Regions from separate parts of the Sanguibacter sp. TS_SC_8 genome, predicted to be linked through region 2. Evidence: riboswitches for the same ligand, from Rfam matches in the RefSeq annotation. Region 2 holds a riboswitch; the other holds the start of a gene.
The links. Region 2 has a riboswitch for S-adenosylmethionine ahead of ACWA15_RS17200 (rhodanese-like domain-containing protein). Riboswitches for the same ligand answer to the same signal wherever they lie in the genome.
Positions count from the first base shown of each region.

Region 1: another riboswitch for S-adenosylmethionine. It lies ahead of ACWA15_RS00445 (methylenetetrahydrofolate reductase); the one in region 2 lies ahead of ACWA15_RS17200 (rhodanese-like domain-containing protein).

Region 1 is NZ_CM143955.1:107,134-113,982, forward strand. Features, by position in the region: gene metE (5-methyltetrahydropteroyltriglutamate--homocysteine S-methyltransferase) at 1-387, opposite strand, end outside; gene ACWA15_RS00445 (methylenetetrahydrofolate reductase) at 397-1,476, opposite strand; SAM riboswitch class I at 1,482-1,586, opposite strand; gene ACWA15_RS00450 (PH domain-containing protein) at 1,656-2,189, opposite strand; gene ACWA15_RS00455 (helix-turn-helix transcriptional regulator) at 2,220-3,272, opposite strand; gene ACWA15_RS00460 (hypothetical protein) at 3,355-3,627, opposite strand; gene ACWA15_RS00465 (hypothetical protein) at 3,611-4,507, opposite strand; gene ACWA15_RS00470 (hypothetical protein) at 4,542-4,790, opposite strand; gene nagA (N-acetylglucosamine-6-phosphate deacetylase) at 5,110-6,270, shown strand; gene ACWA15_RS00480 (family 20 glycosylhydrolase) at 6,351-6,849, opposite strand, start outside.
Region 2 is NZ_CM143955.1:3,822,627-3,829,475, reverse strand. Features, by position in the region: gene ACWA15_RS17220 (ROK family protein) at 1-33, shown strand, start outside; gene ACWA15_RS17215 (DUF4127 family protein) at 30-1,562, shown strand; gene ACWA15_RS17210 (N-acetylmannosamine-6-phosphate 2-epimerase) at 1,559-2,239, shown strand; gene ACWA15_RS17205 (O-succinylhomoserine sulfhydrylase) at 2,261-3,463, opposite strand; gene ACWA15_RS17200 (rhodanese-like domain-containing protein) at 3,469-3,897, opposite strand; SAM riboswitch class I at 3,913-4,029, opposite strand; SAM riboswitch class IV at 4,141-4,256, shown strand; gene ACWA15_RS17195 (aminotransferase class V-fold PLP-dependent enzyme) at 4,318-5,721, shown strand; gene ACWA15_RS17190 (pentapeptide repeat-containing protein) at 5,768-6,388, opposite strand; gene ACWA15_RS17185 (GNAT family N-acetyltransferase) at 6,505-6,849, shown strand, end outside.

The DNA.
Region 1 (6,849 bases), 390 kb from region 2:
GTCCTCGCCCGCGCCGCGGGCGAGGGTGAAGTAGCCGGGGAGGTCGAGGGCTCCGTCGGCGTCGGTGAGCCCGGCGAAGCGGGTGGGGACCGCGCCGACGGTCGCTGCGGCGTCGAGCACCTGGTCGTAGAAGGAGAACGAGCCCGGGATGGCGGCGTCGGTGGCCGAGAGGCCAAGGGCGACGAGGTGGTCGCGGGTCGTCTTGCGCAGGGTCGCGGCCGTGGCCTCGAGCTCGGTGGCGTCGATGCGCCCGGCCCAGAAGGACTCCACGGCCTTCTTCAGCTCGCGGCGGGGGCCGATCCGGGGGTAGCCGAGGATCGATCCGGCCGGAAATGCCGGGAAGGTCTGCTGGGTGAGGGTAGAGCTGCGCTCGTGAGGTGTCGTCATGGTCATCCCTTAGGTCAGTGCGATGGTTGGTTGGGATGCGCCGACCCACGGCCCGCTGGCCAGGTCCGAACCAGCTCCGGAGGTGTCCGGGTGAGCTGGTCCGCCGCCGAGGTGTACGCCCTCGAGCAGGTCAAGTGCGGCTTCGTGCTTGTTGAAGGTGGAGATGTGCAGGCCCGGGGCTCCGGCTGCGAGGACGGCGGCGGCAAGGTCGACCGAGGCGGCGATGCCGAGCGTGTGGCGTGCGGCCGGGTCCGTGATCGACTCGAGGTCGCGGACGAGGGCGGACGGCGCGGGGACCCCGGTGAGCGCCTCGACCCGCGCGAGGCGGGCCGGGTCGGTCATCGGGAGCAGGCCCGCGAGGATGGGGAGCGTCACGCCGGCGCGTCGGGCGTCGGCGACGAAGTCGATGTAGGTCTCGGGCTCGTAGAAGATCTGGGTGATCGCGAAGTCCGCGCCGGCCTGCTGCTTCTCCAGCAGGCGCTGGACCTCCTGGGCGCGGGTGGTCCCAGCGGCCAGGTTTCCGCTCGGGAAGGTCGCGACGGCGATGGTCAGCGGACGGGCCGCCGAGCGCAGCGCGGTCGAGGGGCTGGCGGCGCACCGGGTGGCTTCCACCTCGCGGAGCAGGGCGACGAGCTCGTCGCTGGAGTGCACGCCGCCGGGAGGCGGTGCCCAGTCCGGCTGGTCCTTGGGGGGGTCCCCGCGCAGTGCGAGAAAGCTGCGGACCCCCTCGGCGAGGAACTCGTCGATGACCTCGGCGACGTTCTCCCGGGAGGCGCCGACGCAGGTCAGATGGGCGATCGGGAGCACGGGTGTGTGCTCGAGGATCCGGCTGATCACCGTGCGGGCGGTGTCCCGGTCACCGCCGGCCGCCCCGTAGGTCACCGAGACGAAGTCGGGGCGTGCGGCGATGAGGCGGTCGACCGTGCCCCAGAACTTCGGCGCCGCCGCGGGGTTGCGCGGGGGCATGAGCTCGAAGGAGATCGTCGGTCGTTGGTTCGAGGGTGAGCGGATGTGCGTGGGCGCGCCAGCCTGCTCGGCCGGGGGCGCTGGGGGAAGCGCCGGGGTCGTCGGTACGTCGGAAGCCGTCATGGGTCTCTCCATCGGACCTGGCGTTAGCACCCGCACCCTCAGGAGGCTTCCATTGTGGGGGGTTGCTGCGGTGTCGACGAGCCAGGACTCTCAACCGCTCTGGATGGTTGTTCCACCCTAGAGGGCATCCAGCAGGCGGTCTAGACGTTCTCGAGGAATGAGATGGATCTGCCCGCGGGTCAGCGGCGGCGGGGCTCGGTGGGGGGAAACTCGCCGTCGTCGGAGCCGTCGTCGGCGTTGAAGAGCAGCTCGTGCAGCTGGACCTGGACCTTCTCCACGCGCGGGACGTCGTGCAGCACCACGCCGGCCTTCTCGGTCGCGTCGGAGATGATGATCGTGCCGCAGCCGAGGATCCGGTCGAGCAGGTCCTTCTCGTAGGTCACGTCGTTGATCCGGTAGAGCGGGATGTCGCGGCCGGTGCGCGTGATGATCCCGCTGCGGGTGATGAGGCGGCGGTTCGTCACCGTGTAGCTGGAGGTGACCCAGCGCAGGAACGGCATGAAGCCCCACAGCGTGATGACCACGAGGGCCACACCGAGGATCGCCCAGCGCAGCCACGGCTGGGCGGAGCCCTCCGGCGCCAGGAGCGCCAGGATCGCGCCGGCGACGACGGTCACCACGAGCACGAGGATGGCCACGAAGAGGGCCTTGACGTGCGTGCGGAGGCTGAGGACGACGTACTCGCCCTCGCCGAGCGTGCTCTGGATTCCCATGGCCAGCATCCTGCCACACGGCCTCGGGAGCTAGGTGCCCAACCAGCCGGCCTGCGCGGCGCGCACACCCGCCTGGAAACGGCTCTCCGCCTCGAGGGTCTCCATGATCGCCGAGACGTGCCGCCGGGCGGTGCGCACGCTGCACCCCAGCCGCCGGGCGATGACCTCGTCCTTGTGCCCTGCGGCGAGCAGTGCCAGGACAGCCCGGGAGGTGTCGTCGAGGACCGCGTCCGACCCGGCCGGTTCGACGTCGATGGGGAAGTCCTGCGCGAGCGACCAGGTCGCCTCGTAGATCTGGATGAGGTACCCCACGAGGTCGGGGTCACGGATCAGCAGAGCGCCCTTGGGCCGGCCCTCGACGAAACGGCTGAGGAAGGCGAGCTCCCCGTCGTAGATCAGCGTGCGTGCAGGGACGAGCGGGATGGTGCGGATCTTGGCGCCGGCCGGGATGGCGAGGGCGGCGTACCGCTGGGCGCCGAGCTGGGTCCGTGTGCTGTGCTGGAGGATCGACCTCAGCTCGACCCCGCGCGCCATCATCTCCTGGTCGTTCTTCCAGGACGTGCGCACGTTCTCGGGGTTGAGCCCGTTGCCCGGGTGCGCGCACCAGCACTGCCGCTGGGTCTCGCGGATGATCCGGGACAGGGCGGTGTTGACCTCCTCACCGGTCTCGATCACCTCGATGCCGGCGTCGGAGTAGCTGCCCGCGCGGGAGTCGAGGTAGCCGGGGAGCAGGGCCAGGTATTGAGCCCTGCTCTCGGCGATGCCCAGGCTCAGCCGGGCGACCTGCTCCTCGTGCTCGGCCAGCAGGCTCGTGGCAGCCAGCTCGGGGGCCACGGCGACCCAGGAGGGGTGGGTGGAGGACAGGTCGCCGGACGTCCTCCGGATGAGCCGCGCTGCCTCGAGGGCGGCCAGCGCGCTGTCGACCTCGTCGAAGGGCAGGCCCAGGCGCTCGCGGGCGGCCTCTCGATCGAGGCCCGGGTTCGAGGCGGTGTACAGATAGACCTCGCGGGCGGTGGCGCTGAGCCCGAGGTGCATCGCAGTCTCACCCGACACCCGGTCGCGCGGGTCGTCAGCTGCTGACATGGCGTCCCCTTCGGCTGTACGACGGTGCGATCGAGCCTAGCTCATCGCCCGGTCGCCGGAACGTCGTGGAGGCCGAGGGAACCTACGAATCCGCAGGCCACACGGCTAGCGCCCAGGAACGGGCCCACCTGTTACGCAGCCCCTCGCAGGCCTCCGTGGTCAGCACGTAGGAACACGTCTGCTCGAAGGGGCGGATCGCCCCGTCGGCGACGAGACGCCGGATCTGGGACAAGGCCGCCGCGCGCGGCACGTCGAGCGCGCTCGCGATGGCGGACTCGTTGAGGACCCCGTCCAGGCTGACCGCGGCCTCGAGCTGTTCGGCCAGGTCGAGGATCTCGTCAGTGAGAGTGTTCATGGATTTCACCTCCTGTCGGTGAGAGCGCCCCCAGGCAGAGGCTGCCTCCGGGGTGGAACGACCGGGCGACCTCGCCGAGCCGGGACTCCTCGTGCGGCAGAAAGCCGAGGCGGTTGAGGAGGAGGTGGGAGTGGATGAGGGCGAGCCGGGTCGGGGAGCTGGGGAGGTCGAGCTCCTGCGATCGGGTGAGGAGGTGCTCCAGACCGCGAGACCACCGGGTGCGCCACCCGGTCGACACCGGGTCCGCGCTCAGGGTGGCGACGAGCGGCTCGAGGGAGTAGATCTCTGGGGCGCGGAGGTCGAGGGCCAGGAGCGTCGGGGCGACCGCGTCGTCGCGGTGCCCCCAGGTGGCCTCGTGGCGGTCCCAGTACTCTCTCCAGCTGCTGGTCCGGTGGTCGGTGTCGGCGAGCCCGGCCGGCCAGCTCATCAGCGCGTGGGCGGCGTCGTGCAGGAGCAGTGCGCCGAGGGCGGCACGGGTCGTCTCCCGGGAGAGCGTCCGGGAGGCCCAGACCGCGAGGTCGCAGCCCAGCTCTTCGAAGGATGCGGCGAGGTCCGAGGAGGACGCCCCTGTCTCCTGGCCCCCCTGCGGCCAGGACACAAGGGTGTCCGATCGGTCCTCTGCCGTGGTCCAGCTCGTGGGGAGCAGCTGACCCACACGTGCGGTGCCGAGCAGCGCCAGCATCAGCGAGGTCGTCGTCGAGGTCTGGTGCCAGGTGAACCTCCACCGGAGGAGCCCCTGTGACCGGGCCTCTTGCACAAGAGGCCCGATCACATCGGTGATGACGGTGTCGCGCGGCTGTGACCCCCCGGTCCCCAGCCGCCCGAACCACCAGTCAACGTCGGACGTCTGACGCGGCCGCATCGTGCTGACTGTGCCCATGATCTGCACCTTTCAGGTCGAGCGGACGTGCCGGTCAGTCCTGCCATGCACTCCCGTTCAGCGGGTGGGCCATTCCGGGCTGTGTCCCGATGGGCTTCTTCACTGGGCTCGTCCCGATGAGGACGGTCCCCGCAGGGGTGACGACCGGGGTCGCCACCACGCGCGGAGCGGGTGCCTGGGCCGAGGCGGCGGTCCCAGCAGTCAGGACCAGACCGGTGGCGAGCATCGCTGCAGAGGCGATACCTGCCGTTCGTGCAGCTGCAGATCGGAGGATCGTGTTCATCAGAATCTCCTAGCGCTGGTGGTTCTGCTGCCGGGGCGTCTCCCCTGCTGAGGTCAATGATCCGGGGCGCCGGGCGACGCTGGACAGCGTTTGCCGGTGGCATCAAGTGACGTGTCCGACTGAGGTTCGGAACTGGCCGCACGGCGCGCCCAGCAGAGCCGCCGGCGCCCCCGGACGGCGCGTGGCATCTTCCTGCCACGTCCTGTTCTTCCCCGTCGTTGCGGGACGGTGCAGTGCCGTGACGTGCAGCGCGACCGGTGTGTGCACCCGCTCGGACGGCGCGATGCGCCAAGGGCGGACGCATCGCTAGAGTGATCGCGTGACCAACACAGAGGCGTATGTCATCACCGGTGGAACCGTGCACACCGGCCAGCGGGTCCTGCGAGAGGGCTGGGTGGCCGTCGAGTCCGGGCTGGTCGCCGGAGTCGGCGAGGGCGAGGTGGGTCCGGGCTGGAGCGACCTCCCCCGCGTGGACGCAACCGGCCACCGGGTGGTTCCCGGGTTTGTCGACATCCACTCCCACGGCGGCGGCGGCGCGGCCTTCGGCGCGCCCTCCTCGCTCGTGGACGACGCCTACCGGGTGATCGCCACCCACCGCGCCCATGGGACGACGACGATGATCGCCAGCCTGGTCACGGGGACGATGGACACGCTGCGGGTGGCCGTGGAGGGGCTGGCCGATCTCGTCGAGGCGGGAGACCTCGCGGGCATCCACCTCGAGGGCCCCTGGCTGAGCCCCGCGCACCGCGGCGCCCACGACCCGGACCTGCTGCGCGAACCCACCATCGAGGACATCGACCACCTGCTCGGCGCACGCCCCGGCGCGGTCAAGGTCGTCACCATCGCGCCCGAGCTGACCGGCGGGCTCGACGCCGTGCGGCGCATCGTCGGCCACGGCGCGATCGCGGCGATCGGGCACACCGACGCCGACGCGGCCACCGCCACCGCCTCGGTCGACGCCGGGGTCACCCTGGCCACGCACCTGTTCAACGCGATGCTGCCGATCCATCACCGTCAGCCCGGTCCGGTCCTGGCCCTGCTCGAGGACCCGCGCGTGGTGGTCGAGCTCGTCGCCGACGGAGCGCACCTGCACCCCCTGACGGTCGAGCATGCGGCTCGCTCGGCGGGCGTGGGGCGGACCGTGCTGGTGACCGACGCCATGGCGGCAGCGGGGGCCGAGGATGGCGAGTACCTGCTCGGCGGGCTCCTCGTCGACGTGGTCGCCGGGGTGGCCCGGCTCCGCGAGGGTGGCGCGATCGCGGGCAGCACGCTCACCCTCGACGTGGCGCTGCGGTACGCCACCACCGTCGCCGGAGTCCCCTTCGAGGACGCGCTCGCGGCGGTCACCACCACCCCGGCCGCGGTGCTGAGGCGCACCGACGTGGGCAACCTCGAACCTGGAGCGCGCGCCGACGTCGTGCTGCTCGACGAGTCGGTGACGGTCCAGGGCGTGTTCCGTTCGGGTGAACGCCTGGTCTGAGCGACCAGGCGGGCCAGCAGCGACGAGGGGCCCGGAAGCCGTGCGGCTTCCGGGCCCTTCGTCCGTCCGGCGCTCGTCGGTCAGGCCCAGGTGATGGCTTCCGACCGGTAGAAGGACAGCCCCTCCGAGGCCCACCACCGGCCGTGCTGCGCCAGGGCCGCCGCGAAGGTGGGGAAGTCCTTCGCGGACCCCCAGGCGACCGAGGCGAGCGCGGGCAGACGCGGCAGCATGAGCATCGTGATGTCGTCGAAGGACCTGAGGGTCTCGGCCCACAGGCATGCCTCGACGCCGACGATCGACTCCGCCGGGATGCCGGGGAGCTCGGCGACGGGGTCCCAGTCGTAGGCGTCCTCGATGTCGATGAGGCGAGCCCAGTCCAGGCCGAGGGGGAAGTCGGCCGTGTACTTCTGGTCGAGGTAGGCGCGGGTGGCGGGGGAGGCGATGAACGTCACGTCCTGGTCCCGGGCCACCGCTGCCAGGTGCTCGGTCTCGATCACCGGGTTCCAGAACTGCAGGCGGGTGCCGGCGGGGAGGTCGGCGACGGAGGCCTCCTGCCAGAAGGTCAGCTTCTTGCCGTGC
Region 2 (6,849 bases):
GCCGAGCGACCCAAAGGACGAGGAGTCTCATGATCACGCTCACCCTGATCCCGCTCGACGATCGCCCCGCCACCCGGGCGATCCCGCAGGAGGTGGCTGCCATCGCCGGGGTGACGGTCGAGACCCCGCCCCTCGAGCTGCGCCCACGCTGCCGGACAGCCCCGGACCCGCAGACCGTCTCAGCCTGGTTCCGCGCCTCCCGGGCCCGCACCGACGCGGCCGTGGTCAGTCTCGACGCCCTCGGCTTCGGCGGTCTCATCGGGTCGCGGATCGGCCATGAGGACCTCGACGAGGTGCTCGCCCACTGGCGGCCGCTCAAGGAGACCGGCGGTCCGGTGCACGCCGCGATCGTCGTGCCCCGCACCCCGAACAGCCTGGACGCGATGGAGGAGCCGGACTACTGGACCACCGTCGGCCCGTCTCTGCACGCCCTGTCCGCGCAGCTCGCCTCGACCGAGGAGGACCTCGCCGCGGCCCGCCGCGCCGTCGCCCCCGACGTGCCCGACGACGTCGCGACCGACTGGACGGGCCGGCGCCTGCGCCAGCACACGCTGGCCCTCGCCGCGCTCGGTCTGGCCCAGCGCGGCACCCTCGCCTCGCTCGTCATCGGCGTCGACGACGCCGCGCACCGCTCGCTCTCCGCCCGCGCCCAGGGCGACCTGGCACGGTGGTCGCAGATCGTGGGGACGACCGACCGCGTGATCGTGCACCCTGGCGCGGACGAGACCGGTGCGGTGCTCGTCGCTCGAGCGATCGGTCAGCACATGGGCGTGGACGGCCCGACGGTCGCCCTGAGGTGCGCCGACGCCGACGGTCTTGACCGCCCCGCCCCGTACGAGACCGGACCGGTGCGCCTCACGGTCGTGCGCCAGCTCGAGGCCGCCGGCGCCCGGGTCGTCGACGACGTGGGTGACGCGGACGTCGTCCTCGTGGTCCACCCGCCGTTCTGCCCCGAGTGCGGCCCGCGCGCCGGCTGCGCCGTCGACCACGCGAGCTGGGCCGGAACCGACCCCCAGACGTGGGACTGGGACGGTGCGGCACGCACCGCGGCCGAGGTCGAGGCGCTGCTCGCGGCCGGGCACCGGGTGGCGCTGGCCGACGTCGCGCAGCCCAACGGCGCCGACCCGGCGCTCGTGGAGACCCTGCGTCCCGTCCTGGACTGGTCGCGCCTGGACGGCTACGGCGCCTGGAACACCGCCGGCAACACCCTGGGGACCGTCGCCGCCCAGCTCGTCGTGGCCTACCTCGGCCGGGTCGGCGGAACCTTCGACGCCTCGGCGCACCGGGTGGCGATCGCCCGGCGCGTGGTCGAGGACTACGGCTGGATGTCCCTCGTGCGGCACAAGGCCCGGGTCGAGCTCGGCTCCGACCCGGCCCGTCACGACGCGGTGAGCGGTGCGCACCCGGCGGCCCCCGCGTGGGAGCGGGAGCTCAGCGACGTCCTGGCTGGCAGCGCCGGCCTGGAAGGGCTCCGCCTCGTCCCCGGGAGCCTGAGCTTCCCGTGGGACCGAACCTTCGAGATCGACGTGGTGATCGTCGACCAGACGGGGTCGCCGCGATGAGCACAGGACCGGTCGACGCGCTCGCGACCCTGCGGGGCCGGCTGATCGTGTCCTGCCAGGCGGGCGAGGGCGAGCCGCTGCGCGGTCCCGCGCACATGTCCGCGATGGCGCTCACGGTGCTGACCGGCGGGGCGAGCGGGCTGCGCCTGGAAGGACCCGACGACGTCGCGGCGGTCCGCGCGCTGACCACCGTGCCGATCATCGGGCTGTGGAAGCTCGGCGGGGCTCCGGTCTACATCACCCCGACCCTGACGGCCGTCCGGGCGGTCGCCGAGGCGGGCGCGGACATCGTCGCGGTCGACGGGACCGGCCGAGACCGCCCGGACGGCAGCACCTTCGCCGAGGTGGTCGACGTCGTGCACCGGGAGCTCGGGCGGCTCGTCATGGCCGACGTCGCGACCCTCGAGGAGGGGGTGGCGGCGGCCGCCGCCGGCGCCGACGTCGTCAGCACGACCCTGTCCGGGTACACCGGGGGGCCGGTCCCCGCCGGCCCGGACCTCGATCTCGTCGAGCGTCTCGCCCAGGTGCTCGACGTCCCTGTCGTGGCCGAGGGACGGATCGGCTCGCCCGAGGAGGTCGCCGAGGCGCTGCGCCGCGGCGCCTGGGCCGTCGTCGTCGGCGGGGCGATCACCCGCCCGGCGCAGATCACCGCGCGGTTCGCGGCGGCCACCCGGTAGCCCGCCGTCGGGCATCCGGGGTCAGGCGCGCAGCGCGATCTCCACGTCCTCGATGAGGTCGAGCGGGTCCTCGAGGCCGATGCTCAGCCGCACGGTCGTCTCTGCGATGCCGACGGCGGCGCGCCCGACCGGGCCGAGCTTGCGGTGCGTCGTCGTCGCCGGGTGCGTGATGAGCGACTTGGCGTCACCGAGGTTGTTGGAGATGTCGATGACCTCGAGGGCGTCGAGGAAGGCGAAGGTGCGCTTCTTCGCGGTCTCGGGGTCGGTGCCCTCAGGGACGGCCAGGTCGAAGGTGACGACCGTCCCGCCGCCGCTCTGCTGCCTGCGGGCGAGCTCGTACTGGGGGTGGGAGGGCAGGAACGGGTAGCGCACCCGGGAGATCCCGGGCAGCGTCTCCAGGTGCTCGGCGACCCGGAGCGCGGCCGCGGTCTGGGCGTGCACCCGCAGCGGGAGCGTCTCCAGGCCCTTGAGCAGCACCCACGCGTTGAAGGGGCTGAGCGAGGGCCCGGTGTTGCGGATGAACTTCTGGACCGGCCCCTCGATGTACTCCTTCGACCCGAGGATCGCCCCACCGAGCACCCGGCCCTGGCCGTCGATGTGCTTGGTCGCGGAGTAGACGACGACGTCCGCGCCGAGGGAGAAGGGCTGCTGCAGGATCGGGGTGGCGAAGACGTTGTCGAGGACGACGACCGCCCCGGCCGCGTGCGCCAGGTCGGCGACCGCCCGGACGTCGACGATGTCCTGCATGGGGTTGGACGGCGTCTCGAAGAACACGACGTCGGCCGGGGTGGCCAGCGCGGCCTCCCACTGGTCGAGCTCGTGGCCGTCGACGTAGTCGACCGTGATGCCCCAGTCGGCGAAGATCTCCTCGAAGATCACCACCGTCGAGCCGAAGAGCGCCCGGGCGGAGACGATCCGGCTGCCCGACTTCACGAGCGCGGCGAGGGAGGTGAAGACCGCGGACATGCCGGTCGCGGTCGCGTAGCAGGCCTCCGCGCCGTCGAGCAGGCGCAGGCGCTCCTCGAACATGTGCACGGTCGGGTTGCCGTAGCGGGAGTAGATGAACCGGTCGACCTCACCCTTGAAGGCGGACTCCGCCTCGCCGGCGCTCGAGTAGACGTACCCCTGAGTGAGGTAGATCGGCTCGGAGGTCTCCTGGAAGTTCGAGCGGACCTGACCGCCGCGGACCGAGACGGTCGCGGGGCGCAGCGGGCGCGTGGTCACCGCCCTCACTCCCCGGCGGTGTAGGTCGTGGTGGGCAGGCCGCGCAGCAGCCAGCCGTTGACCGTGCGGCGTCCGGCGGCGTCGGTGTCTCCTTCGAAGCCTTCGAGGATGTTGTAGGCCGGGCCGAACCCGGCGCCGGTCGCGTCGATCGCGGCACCGATCGACCGGTTGCCGGCGCGGCACAGGAAGACGACGGGGCGCTCGTCACCGGGGGTGAGCCCGGCCGCGGCGAGCTCGGCGAGGAAGGTCGGGTTCGGGCCGAAGGGCGTGGCCCACTGGATGAACGCCTCGCGCCGGCCGGTGAGCGAGGAGGTGTCCGGGACGCCGACCTCGCGCCACTCGCCCTCGGTGCGCACGTCCACGAGGATCGCCTCGGGGTTCGTCTCGAGCAGGTCCCAGGCCTGCTGGGGGGTGAGGTCGCCTGCGTAGCTCATGTGTTGCCTCCGTGTCGTCCATCGGTTCCGGCGGTAGCACCCTCGCCCTGGTGCGGCGCAGCGTGCTGCGTGCGCTCAGGGGGGTTGCTGCGGCGTCGTCGTGCCAGATCACTCAGCCGCTCTGGATGGTGTGTCCCCCTGAGCATCACCCCGCGGACCGGTTCTGAGACAGCCGGTCCATCATGCGAGACGGACGGTGGTCGTGGATTGACACCCCCCGGATCCTCGCCAATGCTGGTCCCAGGTCATGAGTGCCAGCGCAAAGCCCCGGTTTGCTGGCCGGCAACCCTCCACCGCGGTGGGGTGCCCCGGGTGAAGACCTGGCCGGAGCCGCTCAGGGCGTCCGGCAAGCGCGGGGTCGACAGCCATCGATGAGCCATCGCTGGCACGACGATCCCCAGAACTGCTCGGAGGATCCTCATGTCTGTCCTGACCCCCCTCGAAGCCCGGTCCTGCCTGCCCGTCGTCGGCTCCGACACGCTCGTCCCGCTCGTCGACGGCCGCACCGTCCCCTACGCCAACCTCGACTGCGCTGCCAGCGCCCCGGCGCTCGTCGCCGTCGCCGAGCGAGTCAGCGCGACCCTGCCGCTCTACGCGAGCGTGCACCGCGGCGCCGGCTACCTCTCCCAGGTCTCGACCGCCCTCTACGAGGCCAGCCGGGCGACCATCGGCGCCTTCGTCGGAGCGCGCACCGACGACGTCACGGTCGTCACCCGCAACACCACCGACGCCCTCAACCTGCTCGCCGGGTGCGTCCCGGCCGGCGCCGACGGCGCGCCCGGGCGGGTCCTCGTGCTCGACGTCGAGCACCACGCCAACCTGCTGCCCTGGCAGCGCAGCGCGGGCGGGGCCACCGTCCTCGTCGGTGCGGACTCCGTCGCGCACACCCTCGACGCGCTGCGCGCCGAGCTCGCCCGCGCGCCCTATGCGCTGCTCGCGCTCACCGGGGCGTCCAACGTCACCGGCGAGTACCTCCCGGTGGCCGACGTCGTCGCGCTCGCCCACGCCGCCGGCGCGCGGGTCGTGCTCGACGGCGCCCAGCTGGTCCCGCACCGCCGCTTCTCCCTCGCCGCGACCGGCGTCGACTACATCGCCTACTCCGGCCACAAGACCTACGCGCCCTTCGGCGCCGGCGCGCTCGTGGGCCGCCGCGACTGGCTCGACGTCGGCACCCCGTACCTGGCCGGCGGCGGCGCCGTGCGCCAGGTCGGCCTGGACTCCGTGAGCTGGGGGAGCGCCCCGGCGCGCCACGAGGCCGGCTCCCCGAACGTCATCGGCGCGGTCGCCCTTGCCGCGGCCTGCGACGCGCTCGCGGCCCTGCCCGCCGGCACCCTCGAGGCGCACGAGGCCTTCCTGCGCGAGCGCCTGGTCTCCGGCCTCGAGGCGATCGACGGCATCGAGGTGGTCCGGGCCTGGGCCGACGCCGTCGACCCGGTCGGCGTGGTGACCTTCTCCGTCGTCGGGCACGACCCGGGCCTGGTCGCGGCGTACCTCTCGGCCGAGCACGGCATCGGTGTGCGGGACGGGCGCTTCTGCGCCCACCCGCTGCTCGCGCGCCTCGGCTACGCGGCGGGGGCCATCCGGGCCAGCGTCGGTGTGGGCACCACCCACGACGAGGTCGACCGCCTGGTGCGGGCCCTCGAGGTCTACGTGAGCGAGGGCCCGAGCGTCGCGTACGAGGTCGTCGACGCGTGCTGGTCCGTCACCGACGACCCGCGCCCGCTCCCCGAGGGCAGCGGGCTGACCGGCCTGATCGCGACCGCCGCCGCCGGGTTCGGTGCCGGCGCCGCGGGCTGCGCCCCGGCCGGGCTGAACCAGCCGTAGGCGCGCGGCCGTAGGCGCGCGGCAGGAGGGTCAGCCGCCGATCGGGTCAGTCGCCGATCGAGATGCCCAGGTGCGCGGCGAGCAGCGGCGCGAGGTCCTGGAACTGGTCGGTGCTGATGGTCGTGCCCTTGAGACCGGTGAGGCCGGTCAGGTGCCCCAGCTCCGCCCCCCGCAGGTCGACGTTCTTCAGCTGCGACCGGCTCAGGGTCAGGTGAGCCACCCGCGTCGAGGTGAAGGTCACGGTCGTCGCGCGGACCCCGGAGAGGTCGAGCTCGCCGATCACGCAGTCGGTGAAGGTCAGCCCGGTGATGCGGGTGTCGCGCAGGTTGAGGTAGTCGATCTTGGTGCCGTGGAAGGCCACCCGTGACCAGGTCGACCCGTAGGCCTGCACCCCGCCGAGACGGCTCGCGCGCACGGTGACGTCCTGCCAGTCGCCGTCGGACACGTCGAGGGTGTCGGCGTTGACCGCGTCGAAGGTGGTCTCCATGATCCGCGCCGACTGCAGGTCCACCCCGGAGAGCCCGGTGCCCTCGAAGGTGCACTCGATGAGCCGTGACCCGGAGGCGTCGACCCCGCTGAGGTCCTCGCCCCCGAAGGCGACCCGCTCGATGTAGGCCTCAGCCTCGAGGCGGTCGGAGTCGGGGCTGTAGGGGGTGGCAGGAACCATGGGGTGACTCTACCCAGGGCCGTGCGGGCAGAAGTTCACCGCTGGGTCGCCCGGCGTTGTCCACAGCGCCACCGACGCTCTTGTCTCGTCCCCGTCCACCGTGGTTGCCTGGCGTCGTGGAGCACACCATCGTCCTGGAAGGCTATGGCTTCCGGCTGGAACCGCTGGCCCCGGCGCATGTCGGGGCGCTGGCCGGCGCCGTCGACGAGCAGATGTGGCAGGGCATGTCCACGCCCACCCCGCACGGGGAGGTCGGGATGATGAACTACATCGAGGACACGCTCGCCCTGCCCGACTGCCTGGCGTTCACGGTGATCGACCAGGTCAGCGGCGAGGTCCGGGGGAGCACCGCGTACTGCGGCGTCTCCCACGAGCAGGGGCGCGCCGAGATCGGGCGGACCTTCTACGACCGGCAGGTCTGGGGACGCATCATCAACCCCGCCTGCAAGTTCCTGCTGCTC